One region of the Bacillus sp. FJAT-27231 genome, then DNA from elsewhere that is predicted to be linked to it. Evidence: riboswitches for the same ligand, from Rfam matches in the RefSeq annotation. Region 1 holds a riboswitch; the other holds the start of a gene.
The links. A riboswitch is a leader RNA that binds a small molecule or an ion and turns the genes downstream of it on or off. The one in region 1 is predicted to bind thiamine pyrophosphate.
Positions count from the first base shown of each region.

Region 2: it holds a riboswitch for thiamine pyrophosphate, as region 1 does, so the genes downstream of both, AC623_RS07725 (thiazole synthase) here and AC623_RS04960 (acetylornithine deacetylase) in region 1, are expected to answer to the same signal.

Region 1 covers NZ_LFZU01000001.1:1,043,782-1,048,945, forward strand. The annotation lists gene AC623_RS04945 (superoxide dismutase) at 1-322, shown strand, start outside; TPP riboswitch at 393-501, shown strand; gene thiW (energy coupling factor transporter S component ThiW) at 567-1,064, shown strand; gene AC623_RS04955 (hypothetical protein) at 1,061-1,456, opposite strand; TPP riboswitch at 1,606-1,710, shown strand; gene AC623_RS04960 (acetylornithine deacetylase) at 1,820-3,169, shown strand; gene tenA (thiaminase II) at 3,223-3,897, shown strand; gene AC623_RS04970 (ABC transporter ATP-binding protein) at 3,869-4,666, shown strand; gene AC623_RS04975 (ABC transporter permease) at 4,663-5,164, shown strand, end outside.
Region 2 covers NZ_LFZU01000001.1:1,635,715-1,640,878, reverse strand. The annotation lists gene thiS (sulfur carrier protein ThiS) at 1-106, opposite strand, end outside; gene AC623_RS07735 (thiamine phosphate synthase) at 90-722, opposite strand; gene thiH (2-iminoacetate synthase ThiH) at 664-1,842, opposite strand; gene AC623_RS07725 (thiazole synthase) at 1,901-2,665, opposite strand; TPP riboswitch at 2,744-2,844, opposite strand; gene mscL (large conductance mechanosensitive channel protein MscL) at 2,848-3,264, opposite strand; gene AC623_RS07715 (glycosyltransferase family 2 protein) at 3,314-4,720, opposite strand; gene AC623_RS07710 (HEAT repeat domain-containing protein) at 4,738-5,164, opposite strand, start outside.

The sequences.
Region 1 (5,164 bases):
GTTTGGCAGCTTCGACCAGTTTAAAAACCATTTTTCAAAGGCGGCTGAGAACGTGGAGGGCGGAGGGTGGACGATTCTTGTATGGGCACCTCAAGCCCAGCGGCTGGAAATATTACAAGCGGAAAAGCATCAAAATTTAAGCCAGTGGGATGTTGTACCGCTGCTTGTACTTGATGTATGGGAACATGCTTATTATTTAAAATATCAAAATAAGCGGGCAGATTATATTAATAATTGGTGGAATATTGTTTGTTGGGATGAGGTGAATAGACGTTTCCAAGAAGCAAAAGGAGAAAGATGTCGTCTGGCGGGGAACAAATGAGTAAAAAGCTGCATAGAAAGGTGCTTCCCATTTAACCGGATTCCCTCTATAATGGAAAGTAAATTTAATAAAAAGCTACTAGAGGTGCCTGTTACAGGCTGAGAGAAAAGCACAGGGCTTTTCAACTCTTTGAACCTGATCTGGTTGATACCAGCGTAGGAAAGTAGAGCGTTTATTGACTATTTTACTTACATTAGCCGTATCCAGATGAGGATTCGGCTTTTTTGCATTGGAGGAAGAGGAAATGAATCAAGTACAGAAGCTGGCGTATATGGCTTTATTTACAGCCGTTGCAACATTTGGTTCGTCGCTTATTTGGTTTCCTGCCGGGGCAGCAAAAGCATATCCTGTCCAGCATGACGTAAACGTCATGGCTGGGGTTCTGCTTGGCCCGGGTCCAGCTGTTATCATTGCGTTTGTGACCGGACTTCTTAGGAATTTGATGGGGACGGGGTCGTTATTAGCGTTTCCAGGAGGAATGATTGGAGCTTTTCTTGCTGGTTATATGTATCAAAAAACGAGCCGGTCATGGAGCGCTTCTATTGGAGAAGCCGCAGGTTCGGGCATCGTGGCTCCTTTATTTGCTGTACCTTATGCGAAAATTTTAATGGGGACGACTGCGGGTGCTTTCTTCTTTTTGCCTGCTTTTCTCATTAGCAGCTTGTCTGGATCTCTCATCGGTCTCCTGCTCGTAAGACGGCTTATTAAATTAAAAACGTGGAAATACCGTCTAAATCATTAACGCCAGCGAAGTGAAATCGCGAGTTTGCAGCATTCTGCATTTGCTGTAGTGGTTCTCAGTTCAATCCGAAAAACATCAGGGGTAAAGGAAATAATCGCTTTTCTAGGTATTCCCGTTGATCGGACAAGCCGTTCTACCTCTCGGTGGTTTGCCGCTTGGGCGGCCGTCATTAATCGAAAGGCAAAGTCGCTGTTATCTGTTAGTTTATTGAGCAGCAAATTACTCTCATGGACGAGCTGTTTAATGGATTGAGCAGATTGTTTAAATAAAGTAACGTCTACTTTAGGATAAGGCCTGTAGGATGGCGGCTGGGTTAAAGCCTGTGGCTGAACGAACGGGTAGCCCATAAGAGGAATAGCATAAAGCCGTTTAAATGGGTCAGGATGATACAAGACAGCGTTCCTCCTTCCAAATAGAAGCTTTTTATCAATATACGGTTTTTTTTTAAATAAATACCGGATTGTATTTGTTTAAAAATTCTGAATTGTATTGCTGAATTCTGCTAAGTATGTTACAACTAGAATGAAAGACTAATTGAATAATGTGTCCTTGGGGGTGCTTGCAAAAGCTGAGAGAGGTAGATTGCCTTAACCCTTATCACCTGAACTGGATAATGCCAGCGTAGGGAAGAGGTCGTATAAATGATGCCAAGCTGCAATCTTTTTTATTGTTGCAGCTAAATGAAAGCTTATACAGCCGCTTCTCTTTGGAGAAGCGGCTTTTTTGCATGTATCTTCTAAGGGAGGGAGAAGATGATGGTCAAAGAACTGAATACGATTTTGCAAGAAGTAGAGCATCGGCAGGAGGAGCTCATTTATTTAGTAAAAACGCTTATTGCTTTTCAAACACCTGCTCCACCTGCACGGAATACAAAAGAGGCGCAGTCATTTGTAGCAGATTTTTTAAAGGAGCTAGGTTTTTCTATTGATATGTGGGACGTATATCCAAATGATCCGAATGTGGTCGGAAAATGGAGGGGAACGGATTCTGAGACATTCCAAAGCTTAATCATTAACGGGCACATCGATGTGGCAGAAGTGCAGGAGGATGAGGAGTGGGAGATCGATCCGTTTCAGGCTGTTATAAAGAACGATTCTATTATTGGCCGTGGAGCAGCTGATATGAAGGGGGGACTGGCTGGCGCTTTGTTTGCGCTGCAGCTTCTCCGCGAAGCAGGCATTTCACTTCCAGGAGATGTGATTTTTCAATCGGTGATTGGTGAAGAAGTAGGGGAAGCGGGAACGCTTGAATGCTGCAGACAGGGATATAAAGCAGATTTTGCGATAGTAGTAGATACGAGCGATTTACATATACAAGGGCAAGGCGGGGTGATTACCGGATGGATCACGCTCAAGAGCAGCCAGACATACCACGATGCTACGCGAAGAAACATGATTCATGCAGGCGGAAAGTTGTTTGGGGCTAGTGCTATTGAGAAGATGATGAAAGTGATAGAAGGGCTGCAGGAATTAGAGCGCTACTGGGCCGTTACAAAAAGCTATCCTGGAGTTTTACCGGGGACGAATACGATTAACCCGGCTGTGATTGAAGGCGGCAGACATGCGGCTTTTATTGCAGATGAATGCCGGCTTTGGATTACGGTACATTATTATCCGAATGAAACATATGAACAGGCAGCGAAAGAGGTAGAAGAGCATATTCGCCGCATTGCGTCCGGAGACATATGGCTAAGGAACAACCCGCCACTGTTTAACTGGGGAGGCTCATCGATGATTGAGGAAAGGGGAGAAATTTTTCCTTCCTTCGAGGTGGAAGAAAACCATGCAGCTGTGCAGACCCTTATTCATTCTCACACAACTATTTTACACCAGCCGCCCGTTGTCGACGTATCGCCAACCGTGACAGACGGAGGCTGGCTTGCTGATGCTGGCATTCCGACTGTTATTTACGGTCCTGGAGATTTAAACAATGCCCATTCTGTCAATGAGCAGTTGTCCATCGAACAACTCGTAAGTTACACAAAAGTGCTTTTATCCTTTATTTATCGCTGGTGTCATACACCAAAGTCAGAATATGCAAGCAATGAAGGGCAAGCAGTGAAAGATGTTCTAGAAATCCCGACAACTGCCAGCCCATTGAAATAGGCGTCTACTATCTGTTGAGGAGTGATATATCGATGAAAACGAGTGGAACAAAAGTGAAATTCAGCGAAAGGTTACATGAAAAATTACAGCCGATCTGGCGGAAGAATCATAACCATCCTTTTGTTAGAGGAATTGGGGATGGCACGCTAGATCAACAGAAATTTCGTTTTTACATGATTCAAGATTATTTGTATTTAATCGATTATTCTAAAGTATTTGCTCTTGGGGCTGTAAAAGCAAATGATGTAGAGACGATGGGGAAATTTGCTTCGCTGCTGAATGAAACGCTTAATTTTGAAATGGCCCTTCACCGCCAGTATGCAGCGCGTTTCGGCATTTCAGAGGAAGAGCTGGAACAAGCAAAACCTTCCCCAATTACACTGGCTTATACGCATTACATGCTTCACGCCAGCCAGAACGGCACGCTCGCGGAGCTGATTGCCGCCCTTCTCCCATGTGCGTGGAGCTATTGGGAGATCGGCAAAGAATTAAATGAGATTCCAGGAGCCAGTGAACACGAACTGTATGGAGACTGGATTAAAATGTACTCTTCTAAAGAGTTTGGTGAGCTTGCCGCTTGGTGTATCGACCTTTTAGATGAGCACACAGCCGGAAAAAATGAAAGAGAGCTTGCAAGATTAGAAGAGATTTTTTTAAATACAACCCGCTACGAGTACATGTTCTGGGAGATGGCATATAATGAGCAAATGTGGCCAGGAGAAGCGTAAAAAAGTTCTAGAGTTTCAAAATATGACGTTTTCTTATAAAGATAAACAACAAACAGAATCTATCCCTATTCTGCAAAGGGTAAATACGGCTATTTATGATCGAGAGTTTATTACGATTATCGGGGCAAGCGGATCCGGCAAAAGCACGCTTTTTCGGTTAATTACAGGATTGGAAAATCCGGATGAGGGTCATATTTTATTGAATGGAGAAGCAGAGGAACATCGGCTCGGAAAGGTAGGCTACATGCCTCAGCAAGATTTACTGATGCCTTGGCGAACTATTCAAGAGAATGCTGCTCTTCCTCTCGAACTAAAAAGGGTCCCAAAAGAAGAAGCCTATAAACGGGTTCTCCCTCTCCTCAAAGAGTTTGGGCTTGAGGGAATGGAGAACCGTTTTCCCCATGAGTTATCAGGCGGAATGAGGCAGCGGGTTTCTTTCTTACGTGCCACGTTAAGCGGATCAAATATCCTGCTGCTCGATGAACCTTTTAGTGCCCTTGATGCGATTACAAGGCTTTCCATGCAGGAATGGCTAATGGAGCAGTGGGAAAAACAAAAAACGACTGTGGTGTTCATTACCCATGATGTGAACGAGGCGCTTTTTTTGTCTGACCGTATTTTTGTTTTCGGGGAAAAGCCTATCCATACTCTGCAAGAAGTGGATGTGCCGCTCGAAAGGCCAAGGAGCTTAAAAGACTTGAATCAACCTTCTCTTATTGAATTAAAGGATCAGTTACTTGAACAGTTGAGAGGGAAGGTGATGAGATGAACAATCGCAGGGGATCGCTTTCGGCAGTCTTATTCATTTTAGCCTTCTTGATTATTTGGGAAGTGGCAGCGCGCGCCGTTAATATGGTCTTTATTCTGCCGCCGCCGACCGGTATTATCGGAAAGCTATGGGAACTAAAAGGGCCTTTATTGATCAAACATTTGCCTGTAACCTTGTCCATCATTATCATCGGTTTAGTCATTTCTATTTTATTAGGAGTCGGAATCGCTGTTTGGATGAATGTAAGTCCTGCTGCTGAAAAAGCCATTTATCCGATCATTATTTCTTCGCAAATGATTCCGATTATTGCTTTGGCGCCTATTTTTGTTCTTTGGTTCGGTTATTCGATTTGGAGCAAGGTTGTTGTGACGGTTTTAATTACGTTCTTTCCTATTACGGTGAATACATATGATGGGCTGCGATCTGGCAGCCAGGAATTGAAAGAGCTGCTGCTCACGATGGGGGCGGGGAAAAAGGAAATCTTTTTTAAGCTGCTCG
Region 2 (5,164 bases), 590 kb from region 1:
CAATGATTACCGATTTGCCCTGCAGTGAATAAGCAGCGAGCAAATGCTCAAGCGTTGGCTCTTGTAAAGCAATTTGTTCCTCTTTGCCATTAATAATGATGTTCATATAATCGGCTTTCCTCCTTATCTATTTCATGACGGTAACGAGCAGCTGCTTTTCCTGGCTCTTTGCTTGCAAAAATCCCTGACATCACAGCGATGCCTTTCGCTCCCGCCGTTTTTATTTCCTGGATATGCTTCGGCATGACTCCGCCAATTGCCACAACAGGGACAGATGAAGCGCGGACTGTTTTCTTCAGTCGACCTAGCCCTCTAGGTTTTTTTCCCTGCTTAGAAGCTGTTTCATAGATATGTCCAAACAGCAGCCAATCTACCTGTTCTGCCGCTATCTTTGCAGCAGTTGCCGGCTCGTGAATCGAACAGCCCACCTTCATCTGTTGACTAAACTCCTTCACACTTTGTAGCGGCAAACTGTTCTCTGTTAATTGCACACCGCCGGCTCCAGCTGCAAGCGCCACATCTACACGGTCATTGATGATAATTTTTTCTTTAGGAACCCCGTTAGCGATAAAGATTTCAACCCAATGGAATAACTCCTTGGCACTGCGCTGTTTTTCTCTAATATGAATGAAATCAACAAAAGAATGTATATCAGAGGCAATGTTAGACGCCTGCACCAGTTCGAGCTTTCCGGTTGTGATCGCATGAAGCTGGAAAGACATCTTTCTCCTCCTCACCTGCCAAAATGTCCCAATCTTTAGAAACCGGCTGGTAGCCGAGCTGTTTAAGCCGGTTCTTTACTTCTTCTACCGAGCGGGTATCAGAAATTTCAAATTGGCTGTTATCCTCTATTTTGTTCGCATAGCCGCCAACAACTGTAGAAGAAGCAGCGGACATTTTCGTTACGCCAAGCTTAATAAGATGATCTCTAAGTTCTGCTTCTTCACGAGTGGAAAGCGTAATGCCTGCGCGCGGCATAAATAAGCGGAAAGCAAGCATAGCCTGAACAAGATCTTTATCCTCTACGTTCACTCGCGGTTCAAATCCGCCGAGGTTCGGACGGATACGCGGAAAAGAAACAGCAATGTCTGTTTCGATGTACTTTTTCTGCAAATAGCGGGCATGCAAAGCCGTAAAGAACACTTCTTTTTGCCAATTGTCCATCCCGAGCAGCGCCCCGATATTAATCGACCTCATGCCGGCCTGACAGCCTCGCTCCGGTGCATCAAGGCGATAGCGATAATTTCTTTTCGGCCCTTTTATATGAATGTCTTTATACACTTCTTCATTGTAGACTTCTTGATAAACAGTCAGCCCATCAACACCGGCCTGGAAAAGCTGGTGATATTCCTTCGTATCAAGCGGCTGCACCTCGATCGCGATGGAAGCAGCATGCTTCCTTAAAATACGGGCACTCTCTGCCAAATAAGAAACCGACGAGTGAATACGAGATTCACCTGTCAGCAAAATAACGTGCTGGATGCCCATTTCTTTTAACGCTTTAGCTTCCTGATCAATTTCCAAAGCGGTTAACTTCCGTCTTGGAAAATCATTATCAAAGCTAAAGCTGCAATAAGCACATTTATTTACACAGTAGTCCGTTAAGTACAGCGGTGCATACAAAGAAATTATTTTCCCAAAATTCTGAACAGTGAGCCAGTGAGCCTTCTGCGCCATCTCTTCTAAGCGCTCAGCAGCAGCCGGTGAAAGAAGGGCTAATAAGTCGGGTTCATCTAGGTCTGTTTTATTTAAAGCCCTGTCTACATCCTTTATCGTCATGCTTTCTAACATTGTTTCATATGGTTTATGTTTAATTGAATCGTACACCTCATAGAAACTCATCAAATTCCTCCTTACTATCAGTCACTATTGAAAAAACGCCTTCACCTTGAAACAGACACTAACGTAAAAATCCAGTCAGCGGTGATGAAGCAGCTGCCCTTTGTGATACTGGTCCTAGTCCGGCTAAATATGCTTTTCGTCCAGCCATAACGGCCAAGTTAAAAGCTTCTGCCATGCTTACCGGGTCGTCCGCTGTCGCAATGGCCGTGTTAACAAGAACAGCGTCCGCTCCCATTTCCATTGCTTCAGCCGCTTCAGACGGCCTGCCAATTCCTGCGTCTACAATGATAGGCAGCGTTTTTTCTTCGATTAAAATTCGAATCATCTCTTTCATACGAATGCCCCTATTTGATCCAATAGGTGAACCGAGCGGCATAATAGCGGCTGCGCCGGCATCCGCTAATTTTTTGGCTGCCATTAAATCGGGATTCATATAAGGGAGAACGACAAAGCCCTCGTTAGCAAGGATATTAGTCGCCCGAATTGTTTCTTCATTGTCTGGCAGTAAATACTTTTGATCAGAAATCACTTCGATTTTAATCCAATTGCCCATTCCAGCCGCTCTCGCCAGTCTAGCGATCCTGACCGCCTCCTCGGCATTTCTCGCGCCTGATGTATTAGGCATAATAATCATGTTTGGTGGAATGTCTTCCAAAATATTTTCATGGCCCGCTTCAAGATCCACCCTTCTGACTGCTACCGTGACTACTTCTGAACCGGACTGGGCAAAGGCTTGCCTCATGACCGAGTGATCGGCAAACTTTCCTGTCCCCGTAAAGAGACGGTTCGTTAACTTCGTTTGACCAATGATTAATTCATCCATATTACTTCCTCCTTTTTACAATGAAAAAAAGCCTGCCACAACGGCAGGCTTTTCTTTATGTACAACAAACAAAGATACATACATAAAATACAGCTTCCCTCCGTTGGTACTAACCAAATCAGGTTCAAGGGTTAGATGCTTGCATCCTCTCAGCCATAAAGGCACCCCTAGCTAACTTTTATTTAATTTTCTCTATTATACTCTGAATCTTCTAAATTGTTAAGCACTTTTTTTGATTTTAATAAATCTCTAATCTCTGTAAGCAATTCTTCTTCCTTGGAAAGCACAGGTTCCGCCTCTTCTTCCTTCTTCTCATGATACAACTTGTTGAACAAACGAACAAAGAGAAATAATGAAAAGGAAATAATGAGAAAGTGAACAATGGACTGTATAAAAAGCCCGTACTTTACTTGAGCGCTCCCAAATTGGAACACCAATTTAGAAAAATTAATGCCTCCTATCAGTAAGCCGATGACGGGCATAATTATATCTTGTACAAGAGAAGAAACAATTTTGCCAAACGCCGATCCAATAATAACACCGACAGCTAGATCAATCACATTGCCGCGCATGGCAAATTTTTTAAATTCCTGAAACAAATGAATAGAACTCCTTTCAACTGCTTTTCTTCATGATCGTTACTAAACGTTATTTTGATTCTGTCTTCGCTCCGACGCCAATCCGCTTCATCTCTCCCCAATCCTTCTTACCGGCTAAAAACTGAAAGAATCCTTCTAACCGCCATTTAATCATTAAAGGCCGATACCAGAATGTTTCAGAAAGGGCAAAGAAAAATAGTTTCACAATATCAGACGGTTCCGGGTACTTCCTTAAACTCCATTCTTCTAAGAGTACGCCGCTCATGGATAAAATCGAGCCATATAAAAATGATAAAGTGGCCATCAGCAGGGCCGTTTCGGGATTAATAAAAGAAAACAGCAAACCGAATATAATAAGCAAATAACCCATCAGTTCAACAAACACGCCCATCAGCTCAATTAAAAAGAAATAAGCCATGGATAACATGCCGACGAGGCCGTATTTTGGGTTAAACAGCATATCCTTGTTATTCCAAATGACTTCACACAGCCCTCGATGCCAACGCTGGCGCTGCCTGCGTAAATAGAGAGCCGACTCTGGAGCCTCTGTCCAGCAGACTGGGTCAGGTACGTATAGTATCTTTTTATTCAATCCTTCCTCTTTAATCATCCGGTGCAGCCGAACGACTAAATCCATATCCTCTCCTACTGTATTGGTCCGATAGCCGCCAATGTGAATAACGGACTCTTTCTCAAATACACCAAATGCCCCTGAAATAATAAGCAGCAAATTATGACGGCTTAAGCCGATGCGGCCGATTAAAAAAGCTCGTAAATATTCTATGACCTGCATAATTACAAATGGCTTGTTGGATAGGCCCACTTCCATCACTTCTCCGCCTTCGATATAACAGCCATTGGCGATTCTTACACTTCCCCCAACAGCAATCACATCACCGTTTGAATCTAAAATCGGCTTAATCACTTTTAAAAACGCATTTCTTTCTAAAACGGAATCTCCATCCAGTGAACAAACATATGGATAATGAGATAAGTTTATCCCTGCATTTAAAGCATCTGCTTTCCCGCCATTTTTCTTGTCAATCATGTATAGATTTTTATAAAGTGTTGAACGGTAAATTCCTTTTACTTCAGCTGTTGGAATTCTCGTACGCAATACTTTATTTGTCTTTACCATCTGAAATGATTCGATCATCGTTTCAGCAGTTCTATCCTTTGAGCCATCGTTAATGACGATAACCTCGTATTCCGGATAATAAATGCTAAGAAGAGAGCGCACACTATTATAAATACCCGCTTCTTCGTTATAAGCAGGCACAAGAATAGAAACGGGCTTTGTATCAAAGGAATCAAGCAGATCTTCCTCTGCCTCGCTGGAGTTAAAGCCATATTCACTGCGCAATTGCCTCGCTGAGATAAACAGAATAATAAAGTAAAATAAAAGCACAAAAGCTGTATAGGAAATAAACAACCAGGACAAAACAGTACCAAGCATGCTAATGAATTGGTTCATCACGCTGTCACTCCTTCACTCTCGAGCCACTGGGCAGCCATGTCCTTTGCATAGCGGTCGCGATGAGTTTCTACTATGTGCTGCAAAATGAGCGTACCGTCTGCGTATTTTTGAATCGCTTCCCCGGCAGCATTGCGTACAAACCAGTTCTCATCGGCAATTAATTTTGTCAGCTGAGGCAAAAAACGATCCTTTTTTGCTGCTCCCGCCAACTTGGCAAACAACATCCGTTCCTGCCAATGTACAGAGCTGCTAAATGGATAGATATCCGTTTCCTCTTCAGCATATCCAAATAAATAAAGCACTTTTAGAGCGGCAATTCTAAGCTCTAAATGCGGCTGTTTTAATTGGGCTTTAATAAACGGAATATTGCTGTAATCCTGTTTTTCTGCCATCCACTCAATGATAGCTTGTTTGAATACATTG